3 regions of the Phyllobacterium sp. SL163 genome follow, and region 2 is predicted to be linked to each of the others. Evidence: riboswitches for the same ligand, from Rfam matches in the RefSeq annotation. Region 2 holds a riboswitch; each other region holds the start of a gene.

Region 1 (6,816 bases), on a different contig from region 2:
GCGCTCTTCCTCCTCCAGCACCTTGTCGCGCCATTCCTCGAAGGCGCCAAAGCCCTGATCGAGCCGTTTCGTAACGCCGCGGTCAAGCCAGACCGTCGAGCGGCTGATGTTTTCCAGAAACCGCCGGTCATGGGAGATGACCACGATGCTGGAGCGGATCTGCCGCAATTCGCTTTCCAGCCATTCGATCGTCGTCAGATCCAGATGGTTGGTCGGCTCGTCGAGAAGCAGGATATCGGGCTGGGGGGCGAGAACCTTGGCCAGTGCCGCACGCCGCGCCTCGCCGCCAGACAGATTGTCCGGCTTTTCCTCGCCGGTCAGGCCGAGATGTTCAAGAATGTAGCTGACGCGGTAGAGATCGTCCGCCGGTCCCAGACCTGCCTCGACATAGTCGCGGACATTGGCAAAACCTTCCATATCGGGCGCCTGGGCGAGATAGCGGACGGTGACACCGGGATGGCGGAACACTTCACCGTCGGTCGGCGTGATAAAACCCGCCGCGATCTTGAGCAGCGTCGACTTGCCGGACCCGTTGCGGCCGACAAGGGCGATGCGATCGCCCTCGCTGACGGAAATCGCCGCATCGCTGAGAAGCGGGGTGCCGCCAAACGTCAATGCAATCCGGTCAAGACGAAGAAGGGGTGGAGCCATGGCGTTTTTCAGTTCTGGAAAAGGAGCGCAATTGCCGGACATCAGTGCCGACGGGCGCTTGTCGGCGAGATTGGCGCCGCTGTCAAATATCTTTATGGCATAAAACAGAACAGGCCGGAAAACCGGCCTGTCTGGATCCGTTCAGCAACGCGCCGCTCAGTAGCCGCCGTTGTTGTAACCGTTGTTGTTGTATCCGCCATAGGCAGCGCCGCGGCCGCCATTGCCTTCGCAGGGGGCATTGTAGATGCTGCCATCGGGCCGCTGATAACGGCAAAGATTCTGATTGCCGTTGCCGCCACCGCTTGGCGTCGTTGCCGTGCCGACAGCCGCACCGAGAAGCGCGCCGCCGGCCGCACCGATCACAGTGCTCTTGGTATTGTGCCCGAGTGCCTGTCCGGCGAGTGCGCCGACACCGCCGCCGATCAACGCGCCCGTCCCGGCCCGCTGGTTCTGTTCGCTCGTTTCACAACCGGCCAATGACATGGCCAGAAGCGCGGAAACCGCAATGGCGGTCAAACGAAAACTCATTAGTCAATCCTCTCAACATGAATATAGCGGCCATATCGTGCGGGCTTAATGCGGCAGAACAAAGATCAGCCCATGCACCCCGGCAGCCTCAAACAAAAACAGGCCGGTTTCCCGGCCTGTTCCGCTTTCCCTGATGGGGAAGGATTAGTAACCGCGGCAAGGCGCGCGATAACGCTCGCCGTAACGGTTTTCATATGTGCAGTAACGGCGGCCATCATTGTTGGCCGTTGCGGCACCAACAGCCACACCACCAACACCACCAATGGCAGCACCAGCCAGTGCGCCACGGCCACCACCGATTGCACCACCAGCCAAAGCACCAAGTGCTGCACCGCCAACGCCATAACCCGCTGTACGCTGTTCACTTGTTGTGCAACCGGCTACCGAAAATGCCAGAAGCGCGGCAACTGCTACTGTCGACAAACTTTTCAACATGGAAGACCTCTCCCGTTTCAAAACTAAACTAACCAGCTTGCGTCCCCAATGCTGTGCCGCAAGAATTGCACTTTCCGCGTTGTTTTACAAGCGGTTCGCAATTTCACGGCGTAGCAATCAGGACTGCATTGCCTGAACGAAGCGATACGTGGAGATTTCCACACACGGCATTCGACACTGTAAGCGATGAACCGAAAGAAAGTTCCATATTTTCCAGCGGCCATCGCGCACCATGGATAAATAATCCGCGCAGGGACGTAAAGGCCACAATGCTGAATACCGTTCCATCGGCAAAATCGAACGCATATTCTCCTGCAACCAGGGGATGCGCTTCCTCGCTTCCGCTGGAGAGAATGATCTTCCGGCCTTCCGCCGCATGGCGGGTGGCCATGGTCAGGTGCAGCAGGGTGTGGTCGGTGCGTTCACCGCCAAAGGCGCCGCACAGGATCACCTCGGTGGCGCCCAGCCGGTAGGCTTCGTTGAGTGCCAGTTCGCCGTCGGTCATGTCCTTGGCGGCCGGAAAAACCGAACGCGGCACATGCGCATAGCGTTCGGCAAGTTCAGGCGATGTCGAATCGAAATCGCCCAGCCACAACTCGGGTTCAACGCCCAGCGCCTGCGCATGGGCAATGCCGCCATCGGCGGCAAGAACGCGCGCCCCGGCAATGAGATGCCGGAGACGGTCGGTGACGTGAACGGTTCCACCAAGAAGAAGGACGAATTTGCTCATGCACCGGCCATAGCATGGCACAAGCCGGTCGCACAGGGCATCCGTGATTCTGGTTTAAACGAAGCGCCCGAGTGCAATCGCGGCCATGCCGGCAATCGCCACGCCGATGGCCAGAAACAGGCTCGGATAAAGCTCCGGGATGAATTTCTGCCGGCGCGGACGCAGGAGAATCGCCTTGCGGCGGGCGTTTTGGGAAGCCGGGTTCTGCTGTACCCTGACATGGGAATGATAAAAACCGTGACCACGAAACATGATTGACCCTTTCCATCGGAAAACAGCCGCACGGGATGTTTTCGCTGTGGACAATAAGCGCGCCAGTATCAGCTTTCGATTTGGCAGAATCGGCAAAACATAAAGATTTCATAAGCATCGACCGCTTGCACGGCTCCGGCCGAACCTCTATCCTTGTCACGCTCTAACGGGGTGCCGGTCGCATGGACCGGCTGAGAGGCGCACGGGGAAACCCTGCCAACCCGCGGAACCTGATCCGGTTTGTACCGGCGGAGGGATTAGACGCGGCAGATTTGCCGGCGCACCAATCCTTTTGAACACTGCTGATAGGAGGCGCCGATGCGGCCATTCGAGACTATTGTAAAAACAGCGGCCATTGTGACCGCTCTGTTCGCCGTCATTCCCCTTGGCACCGCGCATGCCGAAGGCAAACTCACCGTCTACACCTATGAAAGCTTCACCGCCGAATGGGGTCCCGGCCCGAAGGTCAAGCAAGCCTTCGAAAAGCAATGTGCCTGCACGGTCGAATTCGTGGCGGTTGCCGATGGTGTTGCCCTGCTCAACCGGGTCAAGCTGGAAGGCGAGTCAACCAAGGCGGATGTGGTGCTCGGCCTCGACACCAACCTGACCTACGAGGCCAGGCAAACCGGCCTGTTTGCCCCCCATGGCATCGACACCTCCGCCGTGACCATCCCCGGCGGCTACAAGGATGATACCTTCGTTCCCTACGATTACGGCTATTTCGCCGTCATCTATGATTCCGAGAAGCTGAAGACCCCGCCGGAAAGCCTGAAGGAACTGGTCGAAGGCGACCCGAAGCAGAAGATCGTCATCGAAGACCCCCGCACCTCGACGCCCGGTCTCGGCCTGCTGCTCTGGGTCAAGTCGGTCTATGGCGACAAGGCGGGAGAAGCCTGGGCGAAGCTGAAAGACCGCGTGCTGACCGTCACACCCGGCTGGTCGGAGGCCTATGGCCTCTTCACCAAGGGCGAAGCACCACTGGTGCTGTCCTACACGACGTCCCCGGCCTATCACCTGATCGCCGAGCGCGTGGACCGCTACAAGGCCATTTCGTTCAGCGAAGGCCATTACCTGCAGGTCGAAGTCGCGGCCCAGACCGTCAACGGGGTGAAAAACCCGCTATCGGCGCAGTTTCTTGCCTTCATGACCAGCCCGGCGTTTCAGGATGCGATTCCTGAAAACAACTGGATGTATCCGGCTGCGAAAACCACCGACGCGCTGAACCCGGCCTTCGAAACCCTTGTTCAACCCGTCAAGACCCTGGCCTTCCCGTCCGAGGAGGTCGCCAAGAACCGTAAAGCCTGGATCGATGAATGGCTCGCGGCCATGAGCCTGTAGCATTGTGATTGCCATCCGCAGTTTCAGACCTTGGGCGGGGGCAGGCGCCCTCGCCTTTCTGGCGGCACTTGCGGGTGGCGCACTTCTCAGTCTCGCATCCGAAGCGCTGCGCGGCGGCGTGGAAGGTTTTGCCGCATTCGACAGCTATCTGTGGCGGGTGGCGCGGTTCACGCTGGTGCAGGCGCTCCTGTCCATGCTGCTTGCGGTTGCCTTTGCCATTCCACTCGCGCGCGCCTTGCATGAACATCCCGCCTTTCCCGGCCGCGCGCTGATTCTGCGCCTGTTTGCCCTGCCTCTGGCCTTACCCGCGCTTGTCGCGGTGCTCGGCATCACCAGCATCTATGGCCGCAACGGCCTGCTGGCCTTTGCTTTCAGCAGCCTTGGCATGGACACCATACCCAATATTTACGGGCTTCCCGGCATCCTTCTCGCCCACGTCTTTTTCAACCTGCCGCTGGCGACCCGGCTCGTGCTTGCAAGCCTTGATTCCATTCCGTCGGATTACTGGAAACTCGCCGCGCAGCTCGGCATGGGCGGCTGGGCACGCTTCCGCCTGATCGAATGGCCGGTCATCCGCCGCAATCTGTCCGGTATTGCCGGGCTGATCTTCATGCTCTGCATCACCTCGTTCACGATTGTGCTGACCCTGGGCGGCGGACCGCGTGCCACCACGCTGGAAGTGGCGATCTACCAGTCCCTGCATTTCGATTTCGATATTGCCCGCGCCGTCTCGCTCACACTGCTGCAACTGGGCCTGACCATCGCCGTGCTGCTGCTGCTCGGCCTGACGGGCAAACCGGCGGACGAAGGCTTCAGTCTCCAGACGACCACGCGGCGCTTCGAGCGGCCGGGCCGTGCAGCGCAATGCGTCAATACAGCGATCATTCTCCTCGGACTGCTCTTTGTCGGCCTGCCCATGGGCGGAACCGTTGTCTCCGGGCTTGGCGCCGACCTGGCGCGCCTGATGAGCGAATCCATCGTCTGGCGCGCCATTGCCACAAGCATCGTGCTTGGCGCGGCTGCAGCCCTGCTCTCCCTCGCGCTGTCACTGTCGCTTGTCATCGCCCGGGAGTATCAACAGAGCCGACGGCGAACGGTTTCGCCCGGTCTGTTCGAACGGTCACTGGATCTGGGGGCGAGCCTGATCATGGTGGTGCCGCCCATTGTCATCGGCGCCGGCTGGTTCATCCTCTCGCGCCACGCCATCAACCCGTTCAGCCTTGCACCCGTCATGGTCATCGGCGTCAATGCCGCCATGGCCGTGCCCTTCGCCTTCCGTATCCTGCGCCCGGCCTGGGATACGGCCGCAAGCCGCCACAACCGGCTTTGCCTCCAGCTCGGCATCACCGGCTGGGACCGGCTGCGCCTGATCGACTGGCCGGCTTTGCGCCTGCCCATGGGTGTTGCCTTCGCGTTTGCCATGGCCCTGTCGCTGGGCGATCTAGGAACCATCGCGCTGTTCGGCAATGATTCCATCCAGACCCTGCCTTTCCTGCTCTTGCAGCGCATGGGAAGTTATCGCACACAGGATGCAGCGGGACTGGCGCTGATCCTTGGGGTCCTGTGCCTGCTCCTGATGTTCGCAGCCGACCGCGGTGCGGCCAGCCTCGCCCGACAGGACAATGCAAGAGATGGCTGAACAAACGGAAAAGATCACAACCGGCGGCGCCGCGATCCGGCTGGATGCCGTTCGCTTCGATTACGGCGACATGGCCATGCGTTTCGACCTTGCCATCGCACCGTCGTCCATTGCCGCCATCATCGGCCCGAGCGGCGCGGGCAAATCCACGGTTCTCAATCTCATTGCCGGTTTCGAGGCACCGCTCTCCGGCCGCGTGCTGATCGGCGATGCCGATGTCACGCATGTCGAACCATCCCGGCGCCCGGTTTCCATGGTGTTTCAGGACAACAATCTCTTCGCCCATCTCGACGTTGCCGCCAATGTCGGTCTTGGCCGCAAGCCGGGCCTGCGCCTCGACGCGGCGGATCAGCAGGCGGTCCACGACGCCATCGCCAAGGTCGGGCTTGCGGGCAAGGAGACGCGCAAACCGGCGGCACTGTCGGGCGGGGAACGCCAACGCGTTGCCATCGCCCGGGCGCTGGTGCGCAACCGGCCTGTACTGTTGCTCGATGAAGCCTTTGCTTCACTTGGTCCAGCATTGCGCCATGAAATGCTTGATCTGGTCGGACAACTGCAAAAAGATACTGGAATGACTGTGGTGATGGTCACCCACCATCCAGACGATGCTTTGCGTTTACCATCAACGCTGTTCTTTCTCGAAAATGGCCATGTGGCAGCATCGGGGCCCGCGGGCGAATTGCTCTCGGCCAATGGCCCTTCCCTGTTGCGAAAATATCTCGGCTCGCAAGAGTTATCACTTTGACATATTTTGTACTCAATGGGTCTCATAAGAAATCAATGTAATTCTTGCCCCAGCCTGCTCAACGGGCTAGCTAGAAAGTAAGCACACCGATTCCGCAGGCAAAAGACGAGTGAGAACTTGGCTTTAGCGTTTGCACTGGCGCCGCACGACATGAGGACATGATTCTGGGTTCGCACATTCTCCCCATCGGCAATCGACGGTTCCATCCGGCAGTACGAAGCACGACCGTGGTTTCGACGACGCTGCTGCTCGCCTTCCTGTCGGGCTGCCAGGTGCTCAACGTCACCAAGGAAGATGCGCTCGGCCCGTCATCAAGCCCTGTCATCGTCGACAATGTCTCGAAGAATGACCGGCTGGCCAAACTGAGCGCCGAACAGCATCCCCGCATCCTGGCCACCTATGGCGGCGAGTACAAGGACGCGAGGCTCGAACGCATGGTTGCCAAGGTCGTCGGAAATCTGACTACCGTATCGGACAATCCGACCCATACCTATCGCA
Region 2 (6,816 bases):
GTCATGAACCGAGAGAGGCAATGTTGCATTTCTGCCGTGCGTGGTTCGACAAGCTCACCATGAGGGTGAGTGAGGATTGCAGGGCGTTCTATTCTGCTACGTTTGTGATTGAACTTGCAGTCAACCACCTCCCTCATGGTGAGCTTGTCGAACCACGCACCAGATGGCCTGCAGGCTGGAATGTCACCGTCACAAGGTTTATCTTGAACAGCTCTCTCCAGTGTCTACTTTCGCCGAGGGTTTGACGAGGAGTATGCAAATGAGCGGCCGGCACTATCAGGTCTATGATGTTTTCACCGACAAGGTCCTGACGGGCAATCCCCTTGCGGTTGTGCACGATGCAGCCGGGCTGGACGATGCCGCCATGCAGCGGATTGCCGGGCAATTCAATCTGTCAGAGACGGTGTTCGTCCTGCCGGCGGACAATCCTGCCCATACGGCGCAGATCAGGATTTTTACGCCCGATTACGAAATGCCGTTCGCCGGTCATCCGACCGTCGGGTCCGCCATCGCCCTGGCGCAAAGCCGGTTTCCCGATGTGGCGAGCGATCAGGAAACGCTGATCATCCTGGAAGAGAAGATCGGGCCCGTCCGCTGCGGCGTGAAACTCAGCAAGGCGGGAGCATTTGCCGAATTCGATCTTCCCAAGCTGCCGGAACAGGTGCCGTACAATCCCGACAGGATCGCGCTGGCCAATGCCCTGCGTCTCGAACCCAAGGAGATCGGCTTTGAGAATCACGTGCCGACCGTCTGGGATGCCGGCGTGCCTTACCTGCTGATCCCGATTCACGGGCTGGCGGCTGCGGGGCGGATTCGAATCAACCAGGACGCCATGAAAAAGGCCGCGCCTGTGATCGACGGGCGCCAGCTGCCCGTTTATCTCTATTGCCGCGAAACGACACTGCACGACAGCAATTTTCATGCGCGGATGTTTGTCAGCGACGAGGGCACCTACGAGGACCCGGCAACGGGTTCCGCCACGGCAGCCTTTGCCGGGGCCATCCAGCATTTTGACCAGCCGCTCGACGGATTGTTGCGGCTGTGGCTGGAACAGGGCCAGGAAATGGGCCGTCCATCGCGATTGCGGCTGGAACTGGATATCGCCGACCAGAAGCTTGCCGGCGGGCGTATCGGCGGTTCGGCGGTCAAGACGGCGGAGGGACAGCTTTTTGTTTAAACAACTTATTGTTCAAAGCTGACATAAAGTTTTCAAGAAGGGCTGGACAGGCCGGTTTTGCCCCGTTATAGAGCCCCCACCTTCGGTCGTCAAAGCGGCTGACGGGCACATAGCTCAGTTGGTAGAGCAGCTGACTCTTAATCAGCGGGTCGTAGGTTCGATCCCTACTGTGCCCACCAATCAGAACCCCAGGTCATATCAATGGCTTGGGGTTTTCTCATTTTACCGCGATTCTAGAGCACCCGCTGTTTTGGCTTGGCCAGAAGATGAGGGTTGGGCAGGCCGATGAGGTAATTCATGTCGATCTCATGCGCCTCGTGCCATTCGGGATCCTCGTCGATGGAAAAAAGATATCTGCCGGCCGGCAAGGCTTCCATGATGGCAAAGCAGTGGGTACGCGCGTCGACCTGCATGAAGTTGTGAATTTCGATGTCGAGAAACGGCAGCTGCTGCAACACGCCGCGGGCGCCCTTCAGGGCAGCAACCTCGTGCCCTTCCACGTCGATCTTGAGAAAATCCACCTTGCCCAAATCCGCATCGTCCAGCGCGATGACGTCGACAATCAGGTCACCATCGGGAGCATGCACATTGATATCGTTGAGGATGACGTTGCTGTGCGGGGCCAACACCTTGTGGGTGCCCGTTTTCTGCCCGACGGCCTTGCCGTGGGTCACCACATTTGCCAGCCCGTTCAGCTCGGCATTCCGCTGCACGACACCCGCATTGAATGGCAGCGCGTCAAAAGCGGTCACCCTGCCGGCGGGACCCGCTTTCTGGCCGAATAGCACAGTCATCAATCCGTGATGGGAGCCGCAGTCAACAACATGCGATCCCGGTTCGATCAAGTAAATGCAACGCTCGCGAAATCCAGTATAATTGTTGCCAACTGCAACATACCAATGATATCCGATCTCATCGGCGATGCAGAATGGTATAGATCGGTCACCATATCTTATGTTTTCAACGAATGGATATATCAATTACTTATCACTCCCGTCGAATTGTAGGGCACGTTATCATAGATAAGCTTAATATTGCATCATATCGCAAGTACAAAATCAAATTCCTAGGGTTCGCGGCTGGTCCGCCCGACGCTTCCGCTATCAACAGCGCAGTAGCCATGGAATGGTCGAGTATGCAGCGGCGCCTTGAGCCCGCAAGACACATCGCGACAGAAGCAGCCGGTTTCCGCAGCATCCCTTGCCTCCGCTTTCCCATGGTTAACAATGGTGCAGCGGACGGAGGATCCAAACCCTTGCGGCCGCTCGCTTCAGGGGGCGGGGCAAACGAAAACCGTGGGCGGAACCGATGATTTTTGTTGCTTTCCGGCGGGCCCCAACTATAACGCCTTGAACAGGGCCGAATGGCCCTTTTTTCTTATATGCCTGTCCAATATCGATCTACCCAAACTGCTAGAGGAGCTTTCCATGAGCATTCGTCGTATTGAAGTCGGTCCACGCATGAGCCAGGCCGTTATCCATGGCAACACGGTTTATCTCGCAGGGCAGGTAGGTACACCGGGCAAGAGCGTCACCGAGCAGACCAAGGACGTCCTGGCTTCGGTCGAGCGCCTGTTGAAGGAAGCCGGTTCCGACAAGTCCAAGATCCTGCAGGCGATCATCTGGATGGCCGACATGAAGGACTTTGCCGAAATGAATGCGGTTTGGGATGCCTGGGTCGATCCGGCCAACACGCCTGCGCGCGCCACCGGCGAAGCCAAGCTGGCGACCCCGGATTATCTCGTCGAAATCATCATCACCGCTGCCATCTGATTCCCTGCCGAAACCGTCCGATGCGGCGGATTTGGCAAAGCGACAGGTTCATCCCGGCGGAAATATTGAATTTGCCGGGATGAAATGAAGTGGATGTCAGTAAAACTGCTCCCGTGCACTGGATTTTTAGCGCGGGAATGAATAAAGTCCGCGCTTCTCGGGATTGCCGTTGTGGTAATTCATCAAACGCTTGTCTGATTGTGACGCTTACGCCCGCAAGACGAGACAAGCATGGGTAAGGAAAACGATTGCAAGTTCTCGTCCGTGATAACAATGTTGAACAGGCCCTCCGGGTCCTGAAAAAGAAGATGCAGCGCGAAGGTCTCTTTCGCGAAATGAAGGCGCGCCAGGCATTTGAAAAGCCGTCCGAGCGCCGTGTCCGTGAAAAGGCTGAAGCCGTCAGCCGCGCCCGCAAGGCAGCGCGCAAGCAGGCACAGCGTGAAGGTCTGCTTCCTGGTCCGAAGAAGAAAGAACGCGTTGCCCGTCCAGGTGCCGCTTCCAGCGATTTCAACAACAACCGATAATCAATGACCGGAGTTTCCGGTCCTTGCAAAACGCGACAGAACCCGCACAGCGAGCCATGCTGGAGCGGGTTTCGTTTTGTGAAGACTCCGCCATAACTATCGTCTTCACATCGATATTACCCGGTTTCAAAAAAGTGCCTTCTTGTGCGCCGCATCACGCCGCGCCTATGCATGCTCCATACTCGTCAAGCCTTATGGAGACCTTTCAATGGCACCCAAGCTCAACATCGTCCACGTCAGCACCCGTCCGGGCCGCGCCGGTCAGCCGGTTGCCAAGTGGTTCCATGATTTTGCCAGCCAGGACGGCCAGTTCGAGCCTGTTCTGATTGACCTGGCGGATCTCAACCTGCCGGTTTTCGACGAGCCCAACCACCCGCGCGCCCGCAAGTATGAGCATGCGCACACGAAAAAGTGGAGCGCGCTGATCGAGGCGGGCGATGCGATCGTGTTCGTGACGCCGGAATATGACTATTTCGCTCCGCCGTCCCTGACCAATGCGATCATCTATCTCTGGCAGGAATGGAACTACAAGCCGGTCGGCTTCGTCAGCTATGGCGGCGTGTCGGGCGGCCTGCGCTCGGTCGAATCGGTCAAGGGTCTCATCGCAGGCCTGCGGATGGTTCCCATTCCCGAAGGCGTTCCCGTTCCGGCGTACCAGCAGTTCATCAACGATGAAGGCGTCTTCCAGGCCAATGAACTGGTGACCGCCAGCGCCAACACCATGATTGGCGAATTGCTCAAGTGGAGCAATGCGTTGAAGCCGCTGCGCGCCGCCTGATCCGGTCAAGGCGCCTGGAATCGACCGGGCGCCACACACACGATTTTACCGATTCGCTTGACAAATGGCGGATCGGGCGTTCAATTCAAGACATTCACCAGGGGGGTCCCGACAAGGGGCTGAGATTCTGCTGGCTTTTGCAGCGCAGTGACCCGTTGAACCTGATCCAGTTCATACTGGCGTAGGGACGGTGCGAAAGTCATGCGAGTCAGCCTCGGCACATCCGTATCCGGATTCGCAATCTCTTTTCATCCTTCCGGCACAGAACTGGGTTTCCACGCTTGATTGCTTAGGAGCCTGATGATGACCGCAATTACCCCAACCGTTTCGGCAGGACCGCTGCCGGCCTCGATCAAAATTTACAAACCCGGCCATATCCATCCGGATATCCGCGTGCCATTGCGCCAGATATCGGTGCATCCGACAGCGGGCGAGCCGCCGGTGACGGTGTACGACGCGTCCGGGCCCTATACGGATGCCAATGTTGCCATCGATATCGCCAAAGGCCTGCCGCGCATCCGCGCAAGCTGGCTTGCCGGCCATGCCGACCTTGCCGCCTATGACGGCCGCCACGTCAAGCTGGAGGACAATGGCTTCGTCACCGGTGAACGGCTGACCCCGGAGTTCCCGGTACGCAACCGGCCATTGCGGGCGAAGGGCGATAAAGCCGTAACGCAGCTCGCCTATGCCCGGGCGGGGATCATCACGCCCGAGATGGAATATGTGGCGATCCGTGAAAACCTTGGCCGCGACGCGGCGCGGGCGCAGCTGGAGCGCGACGGCAATTCCTTCGGCGCGTCGGTGCCGGATTATGTCACACCGGAATTCGTCCGCGAGGAGATTGCCCGGGGCAGGGCGATCATTCCCGCCAATGTCAACCATCCCGAACTCGAGCCGATGATCATCGGCCGCAACTTCCTGGTCAAGATCAACGCCAATATCGGCAATTCCGCAGTGACCTCCTCCATGGCGGAGGAAGTGGAAAAAATGGTCTGGGCCATCCGCTGGGGTGCCGACACGGTGATGGACCTGTCGACCGGCCGCAACATCCACAATATCCGCGAATGGATCATCCGCAACGCCCCCGTGCCGATCGGCACCGTGCCGCTCTATCAGGCGCTGGAAAAGGTCGGCGGCATTGCCGAAGACCTGACGTGGGAGGTCTATCGCGACACGCTGATCGAACAGGCGGAGCAGGGTGTCGATTATTTCACCATCCATGCGGGTGTTCGGTTGCATTACATCCCGCTGACCGTCGACCGTGTCACCGGCATCGTGTCGCGTGGCGGCTCGATCATGGCCAAGTGGTGCCTGCATCATCACCGGGAAAGTTTCCTCTACGAGCATTTCGAGGAAATCTGCGATATCTGCCGTGCCTATGATGTCAGCTTCTCGCTGGGTGACGGGCTGCGGCCGGGTTCCATCGCCGATGCGAACGATGCGGCGCAGTTTGCCGAGCTGGAGACGCTGGGGGAACTGACGCAGATTGCCTGGGCCAAGGGCTGCCAGGTGATGATCGAGGGCCCCGGCCACGTGCCGATGCACAAGATCAAGGCGAACATGGACAAGCAGCTTGCCGTCTGCGGTGAGGCGCCGTTCTACACGCTGGGACCACTCACCACCGATATCGCGCCCGGTTATGATCACATCACGTCGGGGATCGGTGCGGCGATGATCGGCTGGTTCGGCACCGCCATGCTTTGCTATGTCACGCCGAAGGAACATCTCGGCCTGCCCAACCGCGACGATGTGAAGATCGGGGTGATCACCTACAAGATCGCCGCCCATGCGGCGGACCTTGCCAAGGGCCATCCGGCGGCGCAGGTGCGGGACGATGCCCTGTCGCGGGCACGCTTCGAGTTCCGCTGGGAAGACCAGTTCAACCTGTCGCTCGATCCCGAAACGGCGCGGCTGTTCCACGACGAGACATTGCCGAAAGAGGCGCACAAGGTGGCGCATTTCTGCTCGATGTGCGGGCCGAAATTCTGTTCGATGCGGATTTCCCACGATATCCGCGCCGAAGCGCAGAAGGAGGGCATGTCGGCCATGGCGGAAAAATTCCGGCAGGGCGGCGATCTCTACATGCCGCTGAAATCAGCAGCTGTGCCCATACCGGTCGGGGGTGACGATTTCTGATGCGCATCCTTGTCAAAGGCGCTGGCGTGGCCGGGCTCACCGCCGCACATGAACTGATGGCGCGGGGCGCAGACGTGACCGTCTTCGACCCGCGCCGCGACACGTCGTCGACCGCCTCCTGGTATGCGGGCGGCATGCTTGCGCCCTATTGCGAGCGGGAAAGTGCCGATGAACAGGTGCTGGAACTCGGATTGAAGGCTGCCTCCTGGTGGGAGGCGGCCCTGCCAGGGCGCGTCGTGCGCAACGGGACACTGGTGCTGGCGCCAGCGCGTGATGCCGGGGAATTGGACCGCTTCGCCTCGCGTACCTCGGGTTTTGCCGGCGTGGACGCGCAGGAACTGGGCAGTCTCGAACCCGACCTTGCGGGGCGGTTCCGCCGGGGGCTGTTTTTCCGGGACGAAGCGCATCTCGATCCGCGCCGCGCCCTGA
Region 3 (6,816 bases), on a different contig from region 2:
GATTTTGCAGGACCCAAAATATTCGCTCAATCCGGTCATGAGCATCGGGCGGCAGATCGTCGAGACGCTGCGCACCCACGAAAGGGTCAGCAAATCCGAGGCGCGCAAGCGCGCGCTCGACATGCTGGCCGCCGTGCAGATCCGCGATCCCGAACGCGTCTTCGACCTCCATCCGCACGAGGTTTCGGGCGGCATGGGGCAGCGCGCCATGATTGCCATGATGTTGATCACCGGCCCGGAACTGCTGATCGCCGATGAACCGACCTCGGCGCTCGACGTGACTGTCCAGCTGGATGTTCTCGCCATCCTCGACAATCTGGTGCGCGATCGCGGCATGGGGCTGATCTTCATTTCGCACGATCTGCGGCTGGTCTCGTCGTTCTGCGACCGGGTCATCGTCATGTATGCGGGCCATATCGTCGAGGAGATCGCCGCCAAGGACCTGCACAATGCCAAACATCCCTATACGCAGGGGCTTCTGAACTGCATGCCGAAAATTGGTGCCGATACCCATCCTCTCCCTGTCCTTGATCGTAAGCCGGAGTGGGCGGCATGACGACATCTCCTGCCAAAGCGCTTGTCGTCGACAAGCTTGAAGTCACGTTCGATCGTTTCCGTGCCTTGCGGGGTGTCAGCCTCGATGTGATGCCGGGTGAATCCTTCGGGCTCGTCGGTGAATCCGGCTCCGGCAAATCGACATTGCTGCGGGCGGTTGCCGGGCTTGCGCCAACCAGCGGCGGTTCGATCACCGTGAACGGCAAGCTGCTGGACAAGAAGCGCACCAAGGCATTCTATCGTGAAGTGCAGATGGTGTTCCAGGACCCCTATGGTTCGCTGCACCCGCGCCAGACCGTCGACCGGCTTCTGCTGGAACCTCTGGCGGTCCACGGATTTGCCGACATTGAAAAGCGAATCCTGCGCGCGCTCGACGAGGTGGGCCTCGGCTCCAGCTTCCGCTTCCGCTATTCGCATCAGCTGTCCGGCGGCCAGCGCCAGCGTGTCGCTATCGCCCGGGCATTGATCCTGGAGCCGTCGATCCTGCTGCTCGATGAACCAACGTCGGCGCTCGATGCATCCGTACAGGCCGAAGTGCTGAACCTGCTGGAACAGATACGCCGCGACCGCAAGCTGACCTTCCTGATGGTCAGTCACGATCTGGCGGTGGTCACCCACATGTGCGACCGGCTGATGGTCATGCAGAGCGGTGCCGAGGTGGAGCGCCTTTCCGCCGCCGATCTTGCCGCCCGCAAGGTGACGCAGGCCTATACGCGCAATCTGCTCGTTGCCAGCGAGGGTTTTGTGCGGCCGGGCGCACCCGCTGCCTAGGTCGTGCTTTATCGGATTTTTACCATGGTGCACGACTTATCGCAGATTGAGACAATCTGAACGAATTTGCTAAGCAGGCATTTACGGCATGGCCTTCATGGTTCGCTCAACAACCGGAGCGGGCTATGAGCAAATTCAAACAATTCCTGAGAGACAAGCGTGGGGCCACGGCACTGACCTTCGGTCTGCTGCTTGTGCCGCTTATGGGCATGACCGGTCTTGCCCTTGACTATACCGTTGCCTCAAATGAAAGAGTCAATTTGCAGAACGCCGCTGACACAGCGGCGCTGGCCGGTGCCTCCATCTTCACGGGTGGCAATGCACAGGCTGCCGAGGACAGGGCACGGGCCTTTTTGCGGGCCAATCTTGGCGCCAAGGCGAGCACTGTCAGTGTCAATTTCAGTGCAAAGGACCAGAAGGTTACCGTCAATCTGGGAGGGCAGACCAATACCCTCTTCATGTCGTTGCTGAACCAGAACTCAGTCCAGATTGGTGTGACTTCGACTGCGCTGGCGCCGTTGAAACCGTCAGAAGCCAAAATCATCTTGAAGGACATGTACGGCATTTGGGCCAAAAAGGTTTCGATTGTCGTCACTCGCCCTGGTTCAAGTAAGGAAGTGACGTTAGGCACCGTGTTGTATGAGGCCAAAGACAAGACTGCCCTCAATTGGCGAGGAACAGGGGTCAAAACCATGAGTCCGGCTGACGGTAACGTTGTGCTCGGCGACTACCAAACACTGTATATCAAAATGGAAGTCAAAAAGGACGGTTGTGATGTCGGCCGTTATAATTCCACAGCTGGTACAAACACAGTTACGTGTAAAACTGCATCGAGCGGATATAGGAATTATGACGCAACATACCAAACCAATGATGGAAATACTGTGGATCATCTCTTCGTTGACGGTGTGCAGCTGAAGAAAAACGGTGATACAAAGTTAACTGATCTGCTCAGTTGCGATAAGCAATCTCACGAACATGCTTGGGAAGACGGCGGTGGCTGGGACCAGCAAGATCTTTTCTACACGGTTATTTCCGGGTGCAAAGCTGTCGATGGGGAGAATGTCCGCCTGACCAACTGATGTCTGCAATCCTCAAGCGGCGCGATTGACTTTACGCCGCCGCCGCTCCATCATGACTTCATTCCGAGGGGGGCACTGTACAGTGCTGAGATAGCGTCGAGCTGGACCCTTGAACCTGATCCGGGTTATGCCGGCGTAGGAACGGGAATTGAGCATTCTTCACGCACTCTGCCTTGTCTTCGCACATATCCGGATCTCCACACGTTTGATGGAGTCCTGCAGATGCCGTTTTCGCTGAATCACCAATCGCCGAGTCTGTGACGGCCCGCCATGCGCATGCTCGTCCGCATCGCCGGAGCCCTGCTGGCTGTGCTTGCGTGCTGGCACCTCGCTGTCTGGATGCTGCAGCCGCCGCGCTTCATCCTGCCCGGCCCCGGTTCTGTCATTGCCGCCCTGATAGAGCAGCAGCATTATCTCCTGAGCAACGCCGCCATCACGGTGCTTGAGATCGTGCTCGGGCTGTTCTTCGGTGCCATCGCCGGAATCCTTGTTGCGCTTCTGGTGGCCGGCCTGCCGGGTTTCGGCCAGATCGTCTGGCCGCTCCTGTTGGTCTTGCAGGCGCTCCCGGTCTTTGCCATTGCGCCGCTTCTGGTTCTCTGGTTCGGCTTCGGCCTCGCGTCCAAGGTCGTCATGGCCAGCCTGATCATCTTCTTCCCCGTTGCCTCGTCCTTTGCCGATGCACTGCGCCGGACCAGTCAGGATCTGCTGGATGCCGCCGCCCTGACACAAGCCTCGCCGCTGGCGACACTGTTCCTCATCCGCGTGCCCAGCGCCTTGCCCGGCCTCGGTTCGGGCCTGCGTGTTGCGGCGGTCTTTGCCCCCATTGGCGCCGTGATCGGCGAATGGGTCGGTGCCTCGCGCGGACTGGGCTTCGTCATGCTGCAGGCCAATGCCCGCATGCAGACCGATACGCTGTTTGCCGCCCTTATCATCCTCGCCGTTCTGACCATCGTTCTGCGTTTCCTCGTCGATGCCTTCGCCGCACGTCTCACGCCCTGGGTGCAGGCATCATGACCGCCCCGTTTTCCCGTCCCGTTGATAAAGGAATGCCCATGTTTCGCCGCCGCGCGTTTGCCCCCGCCATCATCCTGCTAACCGCCCTGTCTCTCCTCGCATCACCCGCCGCGGCGGCAGACAAGCTGTCTGTCCTGCTGGAATGGTTCGTCAACCCCGACCATGCACCGCTGGTGATTGCCCGCGAAAAGGGTTTCTTCAGCGAAGCGGGACTGGACGTGGATCTGATCCCGCCGGCCGATCCGGCAGCGCCGCCGCGTCTCGTGGCGGCCAAGCAGGCGGACATCGCCATCGGCTATCAGCCCAACCTCTATCTCAGCCATGACGAAGGCCTGCCGCTGGTGCGTTTCGGCACCCTGGTGGAGACGCCGCTCAACACGGTGACCGTCCTCGCCGATGGCCCGATCAAGAGCCTGAAGGACCTGAAGGGCAAAAAAGTCGGGTTCTCCGTGGCCGGTTTTGAGGATGCCATGCTCGGCGCCATGCTGAAATCCGAAGGCTTGAAGACGGGAGATGTCGAGCTGATCAATGTCAACTTCGCGCTGTCGGCATCGCTGATCGCCAATCAGGTGGATGCCACGGTGGGCGGTTACCGCAATTTCGAGCTGACGCAGATGGCGCAGGAAGGTCACAAGGGAACGGCATTCTTTCCCGAGGAGCATGGCGTTCCCGTTTATGACGAACTGATCTTCCTGACCCATCCCGATCTGGCGAAAGACGACCGTTTGAAACGTTTCATCGGCGCCGTGGAAAAGGGAGCGATCTATCTGACCAACCATCCCGATGAGTCCTGGTCGCTGTTCGTCAAGGCTTATCCCGATCTCGACAATGCGCTGAACCGGCAGGCATGGATCGATACATTGCCGCGTTTTGCCAAGCGTCCCGCCGCCCTCGACCGCAGCCGTTATGAACGGCTCGGCGTGTTCATGCACGAGGCGGGGCTGATCAAATCGGTGCCCAAGGTGGATGACCTCGCCGTTGAACTGCAGTGAAATGATTTATTCGGAGAAAAAGACCATGCCAAATGTAGATTTCCGCCTGAATGCCATTGTCGATGTCGACACCATCGGCGGTGATGCCGATCTGGGTGCCCTGGCTTTGCAGGCCGCGCGGGGTGGCGCCACGATCATCCAGTATCGCGACAAGAATTCGCCGACGCGCAAGATGGTGGAGCGCGCCCGTGCCATCCATGCGGCCCTGCAAGGCACAGGCATCCCACTGCTTGTGAATGACCGCATCGACGTCGCGCTGGTGGCGGGTGTCGAGGGTGTGCATATAGGGCGCGAGGACATGCTGGTCGCCGACGCCCGCACGCTGCTTGGCCCCGATGCAATCATCGGCCTGACGGTGAAGAATGAAGCCGATGCGCAGGTGGCCATAAGCTCTGCCATCGACTATGCCTGCGTGGGCGGACTGTTCGAAACCCCTGCCAAGCACAATCCCGACGGCCCGATCGGTTTTGACGGGTTTGCCCGGCTGGCGGCCATCATCCGCGCGGCAAAGCCCGACCTGCCGGTCGGTGCCATCGCGGGCATCGATCTCGGCCGGGTCGCTCCGGCTATTCGCGCGGGTGCCGATGGGGTTGCTGTGATTTCGGCGATCTTCCGTCAGGCGGATCCGCGCGCCGCCGCACAGGTGCTGCGCGATGCCGTCGACGAGGCGTTGAGGGCAAACGCATGACCGCCATCGCCCTGACCATTGCCGGTTCCGACAGCGGCGGCGGCGCCGGTATCCAGGCCGACATCAAGACGTTCTCGGCGCTCGGTGTCTATGGCACGAGCGTGCTGACCGCGATCACCGCACAGAACACCCGCGGCGTCACCGCCATCGAGAACCTGAGCCCGGCTATCATCCGCGCCCAGATCGATGCCGTTCTCTCGGATATCGCGGTCGGGGCGATCAAGATCGGCATGGTTTCCACGGTCGAAACCATTGACACCATCGCGGAAGCCTTGAACCGCTGGCAGCGCAAGGCGGTCGTCGATCCGGTGATGGTGGCAACATCGGGTGATCCGCTTCTGCAGCCGCAGGCGGTGGAGGCGCTGCGCGCGCAGCTCCTGCCGCTGGCACTTGTGCTCACGCCCAATCTGCCGGAAGCCGCATTGCTGACCGGCATACCCGTAGCGGAAACCGAACGGGAGATGGCACGCCAGGCGGAGCTGCTGCTGAAGCTTGGTCCGGCGGCGGTGCTGATCAAGGGCGGTCACGGGCATACAAGCCTCAGTACCGACCTCTTGTTCGACGGCGCGTCTGTCACGCGCTTCGACGGACCGCGGCTCGCCACCATCCATGACCACGGCACGGGCTGCACCCTGGCGGCGGCGATTGCCAGCGGGCTGGCCAAGGGTCTTGATCTGCCCGTGGCAATCGGCGAGGCGAAAGCCTATCTGACGGCAGCCATGGCGGCCGCCGACGGGCTCAATGTGGGTCAGGGGCGCGGCCCGGTGCACCATTTTCATCGCTGGTGGGCGGCGTAGCCGCCGCCCCCGCATTGAGAATGCGCTGGTAGAACAGGCCGACGCCAACCAGCGACAGACCCAATCCGATGAAGGAGAGGGCCCGCAGGATGCCTTCAAGGTTCGACATGTCGAGCAGGAAGACCTTGGCGATCACAAGGAACACGATCGGTGCCGAGATCAGGCGCAATGGCCTGTTCTGCCGCCATGCGCCCAATCCGAACAGGCCAAGGCCGAACAGCAGCCAGACGGCCGAATAGGTGAACATTTCCATCGAGTCCACGCCCTTCCACAGATGAATGCTGCTGCCCCAGAAGAACACCCGGATGGTGAGCGTCACCCACGTGAACAGCATGAGGCCGGACAGGATCGCCAGGGCCATGGCGTAGTGCCGGGGGCGGTTGGCCTGCGTCATGACCAGCGGCAGGCCGAACAGCTTTATCTGCGGTTCGCCGAAGGCGTTGAGCGCCACGAGGGCCGCCAGCAGGCCCGGCAGCAGGTAGCCCATGAACAGGCTGTTGAAGATCAGGCCGCCGCCGACCGAGCCGTCAAACAGCGGATTGAGGAGAATGAAATGCTGCGTCACGGCCACAAGGATGCCGATGTAACCGACAATGAGCGCGGCGATGCGGTAGAGCCAGTCCTGGCCGCCCCGGCTCAGCATCATCAGTGACAATGATCCGCCGAGTGCGATGAGCGTGTAGAGTGACTGCTCGCTCAACGTTACATCGCCGCCACTGTCGAGCGTGCCACCGTTCATCCAGTGGCGGACGAGGATATTGACGAGCACAAAGCCTGCCAGCACGGCCAGAGCCTGCGCAAGCCGGTAAGCGGTGTCCTTGATCCCTTTGGCCAGCACGATCTGTGCAACGATCATGGCCGCGAAGAAGCCGCCGTAATTGAGCAGAAGCTGGTTGAAGAACGGTGTGGTGGACAGG

Evidence for each region. Region 2 has a riboswitch for thiamine pyrophosphate ahead of thiC (phosphomethylpyrimidine synthase ThiC). Riboswitches for the same ligand answer to the same signal wherever they lie in the genome.
Region 1: another riboswitch for thiamine pyrophosphate. It lies ahead of thiB (thiamine ABC transporter substrate binding subunit); the one in region 2 lies ahead of thiC (phosphomethylpyrimidine synthase ThiC).
Region 3: another riboswitch for thiamine pyrophosphate. It lies ahead of ACP7B1_RS04475 (ABC transporter permease); the one in region 2 lies ahead of thiC (phosphomethylpyrimidine synthase ThiC).

The regions. Positions count from the first base shown of each region.
Region 1 covers NZ_JAFCVE010000001.1:469,664-476,479, reverse strand. Annotated here, with positions in the region: gene ACP7B1_RS02350 (ABC-F family ATP-binding cassette domain-containing protein) at 1-651, opposite strand, end outside; gene ACP7B1_RS02345 (YMGG-like glycine zipper-containing protein) at 808-1,179, opposite strand; gene ACP7B1_RS02340 (hypothetical protein) at 1,324-1,614, opposite strand; gene ACP7B1_RS02335 (thiamine diphosphokinase) at 1,718-2,344, opposite strand; gene ACP7B1_RS02330 (hypothetical protein) at 2,399-2,596, opposite strand; TPP riboswitch at 2,754-2,870, shown strand; gene thiB (thiamine ABC transporter substrate binding subunit) at 2,915-3,934, shown strand; gene thiP (thiamine/thiamine pyrophosphate ABC transporter permease) at 3,939-5,573, shown strand; gene thiQ (thiamine ABC transporter ATP-binding protein) at 5,566-6,318, shown strand; gene ACP7B1_RS02310 (M48 family metalloprotease) at 6,561-6,816, shown strand, end outside.
Region 2 covers NZ_JAFCVE010000004.1:340,372-347,187, reverse strand. Annotated here, with positions in the region: gene ACP7B1_RS11455 (NUDIX hydrolase) at 1-7, shown strand, start outside; gene ACP7B1_RS11450 (PhzF family phenazine biosynthesis protein) at 260-1,177, shown strand; tRNA gene ACP7B1_RS11445 (tRNA-Lys) at 1,281-1,356, shown strand; gene ACP7B1_RS11440 (FkbM family methyltransferase) at 1,411-2,022, opposite strand; gene ACP7B1_RS11435 (RidA family protein) at 2,605-2,949, shown strand; gene rpsU (30S ribosomal protein S21) at 3,198-3,473, shown strand; gene ACP7B1_RS11425 (NADPH-dependent FMN reductase) at 3,682-4,251, shown strand; TPP riboswitch at 4,341-4,457, shown strand; gene thiC (phosphomethylpyrimidine synthase ThiC) at 4,555-6,387, shown strand; gene thiO (glycine oxidase ThiO) at 6,387-6,816, shown strand, end outside.
Region 3 covers NZ_JAFCVE010000002.1:190,819-197,634, forward strand. Annotated here, with positions in the region: gene ACP7B1_RS04460 (ABC transporter ATP-binding protein) at 1-556, shown strand, start outside; gene ACP7B1_RS04465 (ABC transporter ATP-binding protein) at 553-1,326, shown strand; gene ACP7B1_RS04470 (TadE/TadG family type IV pilus assembly protein) at 1,452-2,408, shown strand; TPP riboswitch at 2,465-2,567, shown strand; gene ACP7B1_RS04475 (ABC transporter permease) at 2,679-3,422, shown strand; gene ACP7B1_RS04480 (ABC transporter substrate-binding protein) at 3,461-4,414, shown strand; gene thiE (thiamine phosphate synthase) at 4,440-5,102, shown strand; gene thiD (bifunctional hydroxymethylpyrimidine kinase/phosphomethylpyrimidine kinase) at 5,099-5,899, shown strand; gene ACP7B1_RS04495 (DUF2339 domain-containing protein) at 5,841-6,816, opposite strand, start outside.